Regions from separate parts of the Pseudomonas sp. S2_B10 genome, predicted to be linked through region 2. Evidence: riboswitches for the same ligand, from Rfam matches in the RefSeq annotation. Region 2 holds a riboswitch; each other region holds the start of a gene.
The links. Region 2 has a riboswitch for cobalamin ahead of AB4O45_RS01740 (ABC transporter substrate-binding protein). Riboswitches for the same ligand answer to the same signal wherever they lie in the genome.
Positions count from the first base shown of each region.

Region 1: another riboswitch for cobalamin. It lies ahead of cobW (cobalamin biosynthesis protein CobW); the one in region 2 lies ahead of AB4O45_RS01740 (ABC transporter substrate-binding protein).
Region 3: another riboswitch for cobalamin. It lies ahead of cobO (cob(I)yrinic acid a,c-diamide adenosyltransferase); the one in region 2 lies ahead of AB4O45_RS01740 (ABC transporter substrate-binding protein).

Region 1 is NZ_CP162768.1:5,589,241-5,592,510, reverse strand. Features, by position in the region: gene cobN (cobaltochelatase subunit CobN) at 1-616, opposite strand, end outside; gene cobW (cobalamin biosynthesis protein CobW) at 620-1,684, opposite strand; cobalamin riboswitch at 1,784-1,995, opposite strand; cobalamin riboswitch at 2,870-3,088, shown strand; gene AB4O45_RS24945 (CbtB domain-containing protein) at 3,212-3,270, shown strand, end outside.
Region 2 is NZ_CP162768.1:424,797-428,066, forward strand. Features, by position in the region: gene AB4O45_RS01725 (ABC transporter ATP-binding protein) at 1-336, shown strand, start outside; gene map (type I methionyl aminopeptidase) at 540-1,331, opposite strand; gene AB4O45_RS01735 (ParD-like family protein) at 1,328-1,555, opposite strand; cobalamin riboswitch at 1,765-1,956, shown strand; gene AB4O45_RS01740 (ABC transporter substrate-binding protein) at 2,097-3,110, shown strand; gene AB4O45_RS01745 (FecCD family ABC transporter permease) at 3,107-3,270, shown strand, end outside.
Region 3 is NZ_CP162768.1:4,772,694-4,775,963, reverse strand. Features, by position in the region: gene bluB (5,6-dimethylbenzimidazole synthase) at 1-79, opposite strand, end outside; gene AB4O45_RS21370 (cobyrinate a,c-diamide synthase) at 76-1,476, opposite strand; gene cobO (cob(I)yrinic acid a,c-diamide adenosyltransferase) at 1,473-2,084, opposite strand; cobalamin riboswitch at 2,168-2,397, opposite strand; gene AB4O45_RS21360 (hypothetical protein) at 2,559-3,143, shown strand; gene AB4O45_RS21355 (PQQ-dependent sugar dehydrogenase) at 3,210-3,270, shown strand, end outside.

The sequences.
Region 1 (3,270 bases), 810 kb from region 2:
ACAACAGCGCCGCCACCGGTTGACCGGGCAGCCATTCGGCTTGCCAGTCGCTCAGGGCAGCGCTGTTTTTCTGTGGGTGATAAATCGCCGTGCGCGGCAGGGTTTGCGGCTCGCTCCACGGGTAATCGCGGGCGAACCATTGGTTGCCCAGGCAACGGAAGAAATCCAGCGCGTTACCCATGCCGCCCTGACGCAGGAATTGCCAGAGTCGATCGCGCACGTCGGCGCTGACCGTGCTCAAGTCGCTGAGCTCGGGGTCCGGGCGGTCATCGCCGGGCACCAGAATCAGTTGCACGCCGCGTTCGGACAACTCGACCAGCCGCTCGACGCCGTAGCGCCAATAGGCGATGCCGCCGTGCAGCGAAATCAGAATGACCTTGGCGTGGCGCAGCACTTCGTCGACATACAGATCGACCGAGGCATGATTCTGCACCTGCATCGGGTTGGCCAGACGCAGGCTCGGATAGTCATCGGGCAGTTGCTGCGCAGCCTCGGCGAGCAGCGCCAGGCTGGAATCGCCGCTGCACAGGATCACCAACTCGGCGGGGGTTTGTCCGAGATCGGCAATGTTGTCATCCGAGACGAATCCGCCGGGCTGGGTCCTGAGCAGGTGCATGACTTAAACGCTGAGCGCAGCGCGCAACTGCGCTTCGAGTTGTGCCGCATCAAGCTCCTGACCGATCAGCACCAGACGCGTGACGCGCGCTTCTTCGGCGCCCCACTGACGGTCGAAATGCTTATCGAAACGCGTGCCCACGCCCTGGATCAACAGGCGCATCGGCTTGTGCGGAATCGCCGCGAAGCCTTTTACCCGCAGGATGCCGTGCTGCACCACCAGTTGCGTCAGCGCATCGAGCAGCAGGCTCTCGTCAGCTTGCGGCAGTTCGATTGAGATCGAATCGAAGGCGTCGTGATCGTGATCGTCGTCATCACCGTCATGGTGGTGATCGTGGTGACTGTGGCGGCTGTCGATGTGCTCCTCGGAGCCGGCACCGAGACCGATCAGCACGTCGAGCGGCAGGCGGCCGTTGCTGGCTTCGATGATTTTTACCGCTGGCGGCAGCTCTTCGGCGACTTCAGCGCGCACCCGAGCCAGATCTTCCGCGCTGGTCTGGTCGGCTTTGTTGAGGATGACCAGGTCAGCACTGGCCAGTTGATCAGCGAACAATTCGTGCAGCGGCGACTCGTGATCAAGGTTCGGATCGAGTTTGCGCTGGGCATCGACCTGATCCGGGAACGCTGCGAAGGTGCCAGCAGCGACGGCCGGGCTGTCGACCACGGTGATCACCGCGTCAACGGTGCAGGCGCTACGGATTTCCGGCCACTGGAAGGCTTGCACCAGCGGTTTTGGCAGGGCCAGGCCCGAGGTTTCAATAAGGATGTGGTCGAGATCGCCGCGACGGGCAACCAGTTCGCGCATTACCGGGAAGAATTCTTCCTGCACGGTGCAGCACAGGCAGCCGTTGGCCAGCTCATAAACGCGGCCGGTGGCCTCTTCTTCGGTGCAGCCGATGGTGCATTGCTTGAGGATTTCACCGTCGATGCCCAACTCGCCAAACTCATTGACGATCACCGCGATGCGCCGGCCCTGAGCGTTGTCAAGCATGTGCCGCAGCAGCGTGGTTTTGCCCGAACCGAGGAAACCGGTGACGATGGTGACGGGGAGTTTGGCCAGTGTTTTCATCGGTATGCCCTTTGGCAAGCGGCGGGCATACGGGACGAGAACCGGCAGCGCGCGTGCACGCCGGAAGCATTCGCCACCGGATCACCCCGCCCGGTTGTAGTGAGAATCTGTGACGAGGCAGGTCTCCTGGCTGACGGCGTTCAGGCGTTGGGCCTGGCGTCCATTGCGCCTTCCCGCTGGCTCATCGGTTGAGCTGGCAGTGGCGTGGCAACGAACATCACCGTTCACAGTTGCGGGGGCAGCCGCGGCTTTGACCGCGTTCCCTTCTTAGCTTCGGCGAGTGCCGAAGAACCTCGAAAGCGCAAGGCTACGCATGGGTCCGTCGTGGGTCAATGGTCGGTGAGTCTGAAACTGGGGGTATATCCGTTGCTGCGGTAACGGCTTCTTATGGTTTCGCTCTTACAGCGAGTCCCTTTTTCAAACGCCAAAAAGGAACCAAAAGGCTTTGCCCCGGCGTACGGCCCGCTCGCTGGGGCTCGGGGTACCTTCGTTACGGGACCGATCCGGGCGCAGCGGCTACGGTTTGCTTCGCTGCACCTCCTTCCGCTGTGTACGACTGCGTCGTACGGTCGCTGCGCTCCCACCCCCGGATCGATCCCGTAACGAAGCCTGCCGAAGGGGCAAAAGATCAAAAGCCAGAGCAAAAGCAAAGGCAAAGGCAAAAGCAAAAGATCGCAGCCTTCGGCAGCTCCTACAGTTGGATCGCGCACCAGCTCAAGAACAGGTCGGCTGTCAGGCCGCCTTCGCGAGCAGGCTCGCTCCCACAAAAGCAAAAGTAAAGCAGCGCAGCCGCCCCACTCAACAATGAGCGTTAGCTCGAGTGCTCTTGATCTTGATCCACCGGCGACGTCGCAAGGCTGAGTGGAGGGATTGATCCGGGCGTGGGAGCGCAGCGACCGTACGACGCAGTCGTACACAGCGAGTGTAGGTGCAGCGAAGCAAACCGGAGCCGCTGCGCCCGGATCAGTCCCGGAGCGAAGGAACCCGAGCCTGCGAGGGCCGAACGTAGGAGCAAGCCTTTTTGGGTACTTTTTCGGCGTTTGGAAAAAGTGCCTCGCCGTAAGGGCGAAACCGTAATCAGCAACACCCGCAGCAACGGATATACACACAAAAACATCAGAAAAATACCCCCACTGCAGTACCGAAAACTCCCGGAAATTGACTAAAAACCCAAACCCATGTTCTCCTGCACACCTTGTTACGGGTGCCCCTCACAGGGTGAAACGGGAAACCGGTGAATCATGTGCTTTACTCAAAGCCATGTCAGTCCGGTGCTGCCCCCGCAACGGTAAGCGAGCGAAGCGTCAGATCCACTGTGCCCCGGCATGGGAAGGTGATGCTTGCAGGTCGGCGACCAGCCAACCCCTCGCGAGCCCGGAGACCGGCCCGCAACACCCAGCACGCGCAAGCGCCGCTGAACACAAACAAACCCGCGGTGGGCGGGCGCTGTTCGAAATCCCTGCGTGCCCGGCCCGCAGGGATTTTCATGCGCTCTGTTTACCCGCTGACATTTCAGAGGGAAGCGCTATGTCGATCATCAGTAACACCGTCAGCCACACTGACCACATCTCCAGCAGCACCACACT
Region 2 (3,270 bases):
CTGACGTCCGGGTTGCACACTGATCAGGATGTGCTGCTGATGGTGCGTCCGGAAAAGGCCTTGGCGCTGAGCACGCAGCAGGCGCTGGATGAGCCGCTGGCAGCGGGCTGGAATGAGGTGTCGGCGAACGTTTTGGAGGTGCTGTTTCTCGGTGAAAGCCAGACGTGCAGCGTGGTGACTGCGGGCGGGACGTCGATGACGGTGAAAGCGCTATCGGCAGCGGGCATGCCGCTCAAGGCCGGCGATCCGGTACGGGTGCGCTGGGCGACGGCGGATGCTTGTGTTTATACCGAGTGGACCGAGAGCGCCTTGAACAAGGCTGCCGGGGCTCACTGATTGCGCTGAGTCAGTTGGATCTACCCCCTCACCCCAGCCCTCTCCCCCACGGGGGGCGAGGGGGAAAGGGAGCCGATCTTCATGCTGTTCAAAATGTAAGTTCGACTCGGTATCGCACGTCGGCGTATCTCGCAACAACACCTCGGTCAGTCACCTCTCCCATTGGGAGAGGGCTAGGGTGAGGGCAAGCAGGCGACACGGTATTAGCCAATGGCCCGGTACCCTTCAATCTCATCCGGCCACGCCGTCAGCACTTCAAACCCGCTCTCCGTCACCGCGACCATATGCTCCCACTGCGCCGACAACGAGCCGTCCTTGGTCAATACGGTCCAGCCATCCGGCATGTTCTTCACATGGCGTTTGCCGGCGTTGAGCATCGGTTCCACGGTGAAAATCATTCCGGCCTTGAGCTTCAGCCCTTGATTGGGAAAGCCGTAATGCAGGATCTGCGGTTCGTCGTGATAGACCTTGCCGATGCCGTGGCCGCAGTATTCGCGTACCACGCTGAAGCCCTCCGCCTCCGCCAGGCTCTGGATCGCGTGGCCGATATCGCCCAGTGTTGCGCCGGGTTTCACTGCACGGATGCCCGCGCACATGGCTTCGTAGGTGGTCTTGATCAGGTGCTGCGCTTCGGGAGTCGCCTCGCCCACCACATACATGCGACTGGTATCGCCGAACCAGCCGTCCTTGATCACCGCGATGTCGAGGTTGACGATGTCGCCGTCTTTCAATGGCGTACCCGATGGAATCCCGTGGCACACCACATCGTTGACCGACGCACAGACGGTTTTCGGGAAGCCGTGATAACCGACATTGGCTGGCACCGCCTTCTGCACATTGACGATGTAATCGTTGCACAGCCGGTCCAGCTCATCGGTGGTCACACCGGCCTTCACATGCGGCACCAGCATTGCCAGCACTTCGGCGGCGAGTTTGCCGGCGGCGCGGGATTTTTCGATGTCGGCCGGGGTGTTGATCTTGATCTGGTTTCTCATGCGCTGACGGCTTCCTGAGTCAGTTGTTGCAGATCCAGCCCACCATTCTGTTCGGCGCGGATCAGCAGGCGGCAAATGGCGCTGTGGTCGAGGTTGGGATGCAGCTCGGCGAGCATGCCGATGCGCATCCAGTGCTCGGCCTGCGCGTTGATCGAGCGGCTGAGGGCGTTGCTGGAGATACGCAGGTTCTCGTGCATGTCCTCTGAGATTTTTACGATGCCCATATATGAATCCGATACGATGTGTATATGGAACGTATATTAGCCAAGCTTACCCTCGGATTGCAAACGCTCCGCCACGCAAACACGCACCCGTGTAGGAGCTGCCGAAGGCTGCGATCTTTTGATCTTGCCCGTTAAAGACCAGATCAAAAGATCGCAGCCTTCGGCAGCTCCTACCAAAGCAGATTCGGCTCCCCATCAGCGGCCTGATCGACTACCATGCCCGCGCCGGTTTCCACACGGAATTAATAGGGAATCCGAGGTGCTCCACGCATCAATCGGAACTGCCCCCGCAACTGTAGGTGCCGAGCCTGCTCCTCGACTGCCACTGGGTGAATCCCGGGAAGGCCGGAGCGTGGCGATGACGCATCAGTCAGGAGACCTGCCGGCACAGTGACTGACCAACCGGCGGGGTGTCCGGGAAGGACATCGTGCCGTGCGCATTTTCCCCGTGCCGGCCTTGCGCAGTTTCCACGACCGCGCCCGAGGTGTGTTTCCAAACCGTACCCGCCCGCTCCCGTACGGTTCCCTTGGAGACTGCCCCATGCTGCTGCCCCGCGTTGCCACCCTGCTCACCGCTCTGAGCCTTTGCGCCCTGGCGCAAGCGGCGCCGACTGCGTATCCGCTGACCGTCGAAAATTGTGGCAGCAGCCTGACCTTTCAACACGCACCTGCGCGCACGGTGACTATCGGCCAGGCCGGCACCGAAATGCTCTACGCCTTGGGTCTGGGCGACAAAGTCGTCGGCACTTCGCTGTGGTTCAACGATGTGCTGGGCACATACAAAGCACAGAACGACAGGATCGAGCGCCTCGCCGACAACGAGCCGAGTTTCGAAGCGGTGATCGCCAAACGCCCGGAGCTGGTTGCCGTCGAGCTGGAATGGATGGTCGGCCCGCAAGGCGCGGTCGGCACCCGCGAGCAGTTTCATGAACTGAAGATTCCGACCTATCTGCTGCCCTCCGATTGCGAAGCCAAGGACAACCTCGTGGGTTCGGACGGCACGCGGCTGGCGCCGTTTCGCATCGACAGCATCTACAAAAGCGTGAGCCAACTGGCGGCGATTTTCGATGTGCAGGCGCGTGGCGAGCAGCTCAATGAGCAGCTCAAAGCCAGCCTCGCGCAGTCGATCGCCACCGCGAAAAAGCAGCAGCGCAAAGACGTCAGCGCCCTGGTGTGGTTCTCCAGCGCCGAGATGGACATCGAGCCTTTCGTGGCCGGGCACAAAGGTGTGCCCGATTTCATGCTCAGCACCCTCGGCGTGCGCAACGTCGTCGAGTCGGATGAAGAATGGCCAACCGTCGGCTGGGAAACCATCGCCAAGGCCAACCCGACATTTCTGGTGATCGCGCGCATGGATCGTCGACGTTTCCCGGCGGACGACTATCAGAAGAAACTCGCCTTCCTGCGCAGTGATCCGGTGACGCGCAACATGGATGCGGTCAAGCACAACCGCATCATCATCCTAGACGCCATGGCCATGCAGGCCAGCCTGCGCACCTTCGACGGCCTCGAACAACTGGCCAGCGCCATCAACGGCTACGACCTGTCGCAATGAGCAGACGCCTGATCCGTTTGCTGCTGGTGCTGTTGACGCTGTCGGTCGCGCTGATTGGCGGCGTGGCCATTGGTGAGACTTCGATCGAGCCGAGCGTGGTGTTGCAGGTGCTGGCGAACAAGCTGTGGGGCGCCGGTTATGTGCTCGACCCGATCGACGA
Region 3 (3,270 bases), 1.6 Mb from region 2:
AGTGGCGCATGTCGCGGCGCTCGGCGATTGCCTTGTAGACCGCTGCGCGCTCGGCTTCGGAGAAGGTGTTCTCGGTCATGGCCCCATCGCTGGCAAGCCAGCTCCCACAGGAGATCGCATTTCTTCAGGAAGCTCACCATTCACTGTGGGAGCGAGCTTGCTCGCGAAGCCGGCCTCACTGTCTGGCGCAAACAATGCCGCAATCGCAGTCGGATTCGATGGGAAATAAAAGTGCACGTACGACGCCGTCATCCGCCCCTCGCGATAAACCGCCTCAGCGCCGCGCCCGCCATTGGGGCTCAGCCCACGGGCAATCGGCGTCAGCTCTGTGGTGGTCAGGGAATGATGATAGGTATGCCCACGCAACTCCCCTTCCGGCAATTCAACCGCCTGCAACGCCAGCGCCGCCAGACGCTTCTGCATCACCGCCTCGCCCTTGAGCAAACCGACCAGCTCAGCACGGGTGCCTTCCACGTCGGTCAGCGAATCAAGCAGGTAAAGCATGCCGCCACACTCGGCGAGCAAGGGCTTGCCCGCCGTATGGTGCGCGCGGATCGCCGCCAGCATCGAGGCGTTTTGCGCCAGCGCGACGTGATGCAACTCTGGATAGCCGCCCGGCAGATACAGGCTGTCCGCCTCGGGCAATTGCGTGTCGCGGATCGGCGAGAAGAAGCGCAATTCGGCGCCCATCGCCCGCAGCAGATCGAGACTGGCGCCATAGGTGAAGGCAAAGGCTTCATCGCGGGCAACGGCGATGCGCACACCTTTTAATAGAGGCTCGGCGGCGATGACGTCAGGCGCGGCGAATTCAACGGCCGGTGGCAGCGCGACCTCGCAACTGCTGGCCAGCGCATCGGCGGCCGCGTCGAGGCGCAGATCCAGATCATTCAATTCGCTGGCCTGAACCAGGCCGAGGTGGCGGCTCGGCAATTCGATACCGGTTTCGCGGGACAGCGCACCGTACCAGCGCAGACCTTCGGTGAGGCTGCCTTCGAGTAATTGCGCATGGCGCAAGGTGCCGACGCGGTTGGCCAGCACGCCAGCGAACGGCAAGTCCGGCTGATACTTGGCCAGGCCCAGCGCCAAGGCGCCAAAGGTCTGCGCCATGGCGGTGCCGTCGATCACGCCGAGCACCGGCACACCGAAGTGGCGCGCCAGATCAGCGCTGGATGGCGTGCCGTCGAACAGGCCCATCACGCCCTCGATCAGAATCAGGTCAGCCTCGGCGGCGGCTTCCCACAACAGCCGGCGACTTTCCTGCTCGCCGACCATCCACATGTCCAGTTGATACACCGGCGCACCGCTGGCGCGCTCGAGGATCATCGGATCGAGAAAGTCCGGGCCGCATTTGAATACGCGCACCTTGCGCCCCTGATTGCGATGCAAACGGGCGAGTGCGGCGGTGACGGTGGTCTTGCCCTGACCGGAGGCCGGCGCGGCGATCAACACCGCCGGGCAGTGACGTGGTTGCTTCAAAGTTCGACGCCTTTCTGCGCTTTGATCCCGGCCTGAAAGGCGTGCTTGAGCATGCCCATCTCGGTAACCGTGTCGCCCATCTCGATCATTTCCGGCTTGGCGCCGCGACCGGTGACCACCACGTGCTGCATCGGCGGGCGCGCTTGCAAATCGCTGAGCACCTGATCGAGATCGAGGTAGCCGTGCTTGAGGGCGATGTTCAATTCATCGAGCACCACCAGACCGATCGAAGGGTCGCGCAACAATTCACGCGAGACTTCCCAAGCGGCGGTCGCAGCGGCGATGTCGCGCTGACGATCCTGGGTTTCCCAGGTGAAGCCTTCGCCCATGACGTGGAAACGCACCTGCTCGGGGAAGCGGCGGAAAAACAATTCTTCGCCGGTGCTGTTGCGGCCCTTGATGAACTGCACAACGCCGCACTGCATGCCGTGGCCCATCGCGCGGGCGAGCATGCCGAACGCCGAGCTGCTCTTGCCTTTGCCATTGCCGCTCAGCACCAGCACCAGGCCACATTCGTCGGGCGAGTTGGCGATGCGTTCGTCGATCACGGCCTTCTTGCGCTGCATGCGCGCCAGATGGCGTTCGTCACGCTCGGGGGAATCAGTCATGGGGGGAGCTCTCCGTTGAGGCTGGATAACGGCGGGCAGGCACAAGAATAGACGGCAAAAAGCCTGGCATCGCCCACCGTGATGCCGCTGAGATGGATCAGGCCGGTCTCCGGGCTCATGAGCGGCGTTTCGCCGGACTGCGCGCCTTCCCGCTTCTTTCGAGGCAGTGGCTCAAGGCGCAGTTTTCACTCATTTACCGTTGCGGGGGCAGCGCCGGGATCGTCGTGGCTTCGCTTGAAGACCACCCTCACCGGCTTCCCTGTTTCACTCTGTCGACGCGGGGCCACAGAGCACCTGAAACAAGCGGCGAAGGTTAGAGGGTTGGGGGTGGAGCGTCAATTGAAGAGGCGCTTTGCGCGCGAATAACTGCCGCTGATCCATTGTGCAGCGGCAATCTTGTGCCAGACTGCGACAAGTGATATCAAAGAGCCATGCTTTTTTCGAAAGCCCACTACAACAATAAGGATGACGACGATGCAAGGCATGATCATCAGCAACCCGCGCCTGGAATTCCTGCGCCCGTTGCTGGAACGCTGGTTTGACTGTATCGATCGCTACAACACCGTACGCGGCGACAACGACACGCCATATTGGCACGACGAGAAAGCCAATCTCGGCCTGCTCGCGGCAGCGGCGTGGATGGCTGAAATGGTCACGCTGAACGACACGGCCACGCGCAAACAGAACGAAGAAGGCGAACGCAATGCTCGCGCCGACCTGCTGATTGCCGGCGCCGAAGACCGCGCGTTCATTCAGGCCACGCAACGTTGGCCACGGGTCAACAATCTCAACCTGACCCAGGCACTGCTCGACATCACCGTTGATGCCAAGCGCATCAGCTACGCCAGCGATCTCAAGCTCGGCTGCCTCTTTGTTGCTCCGCAAAAACCTCAGCACAGCGCCAGCCCCGAAGAATTGCAGGACATGGTCGACGACCTGCAAAAGGAACACACCTGCGCCGTGGCCTGGTATTTCCCCTACGCCTATCGCAAATTGCACAGCGACGCGGGCAACTATCATCCGGGCATCGCCATGCTGTTCAAGGAAGCCCGCGGTTGAGCAGTTGAACCATCGGGCCTGCGCCCTCCTCTATGTTTAGGAATGCATTCATAGGGAAGATCAGCAATGCGCAAGGCCCAACTCGCTCTTATCATCGCCGTCGCTGGCGGGCTCGCCGCCTGCGGTG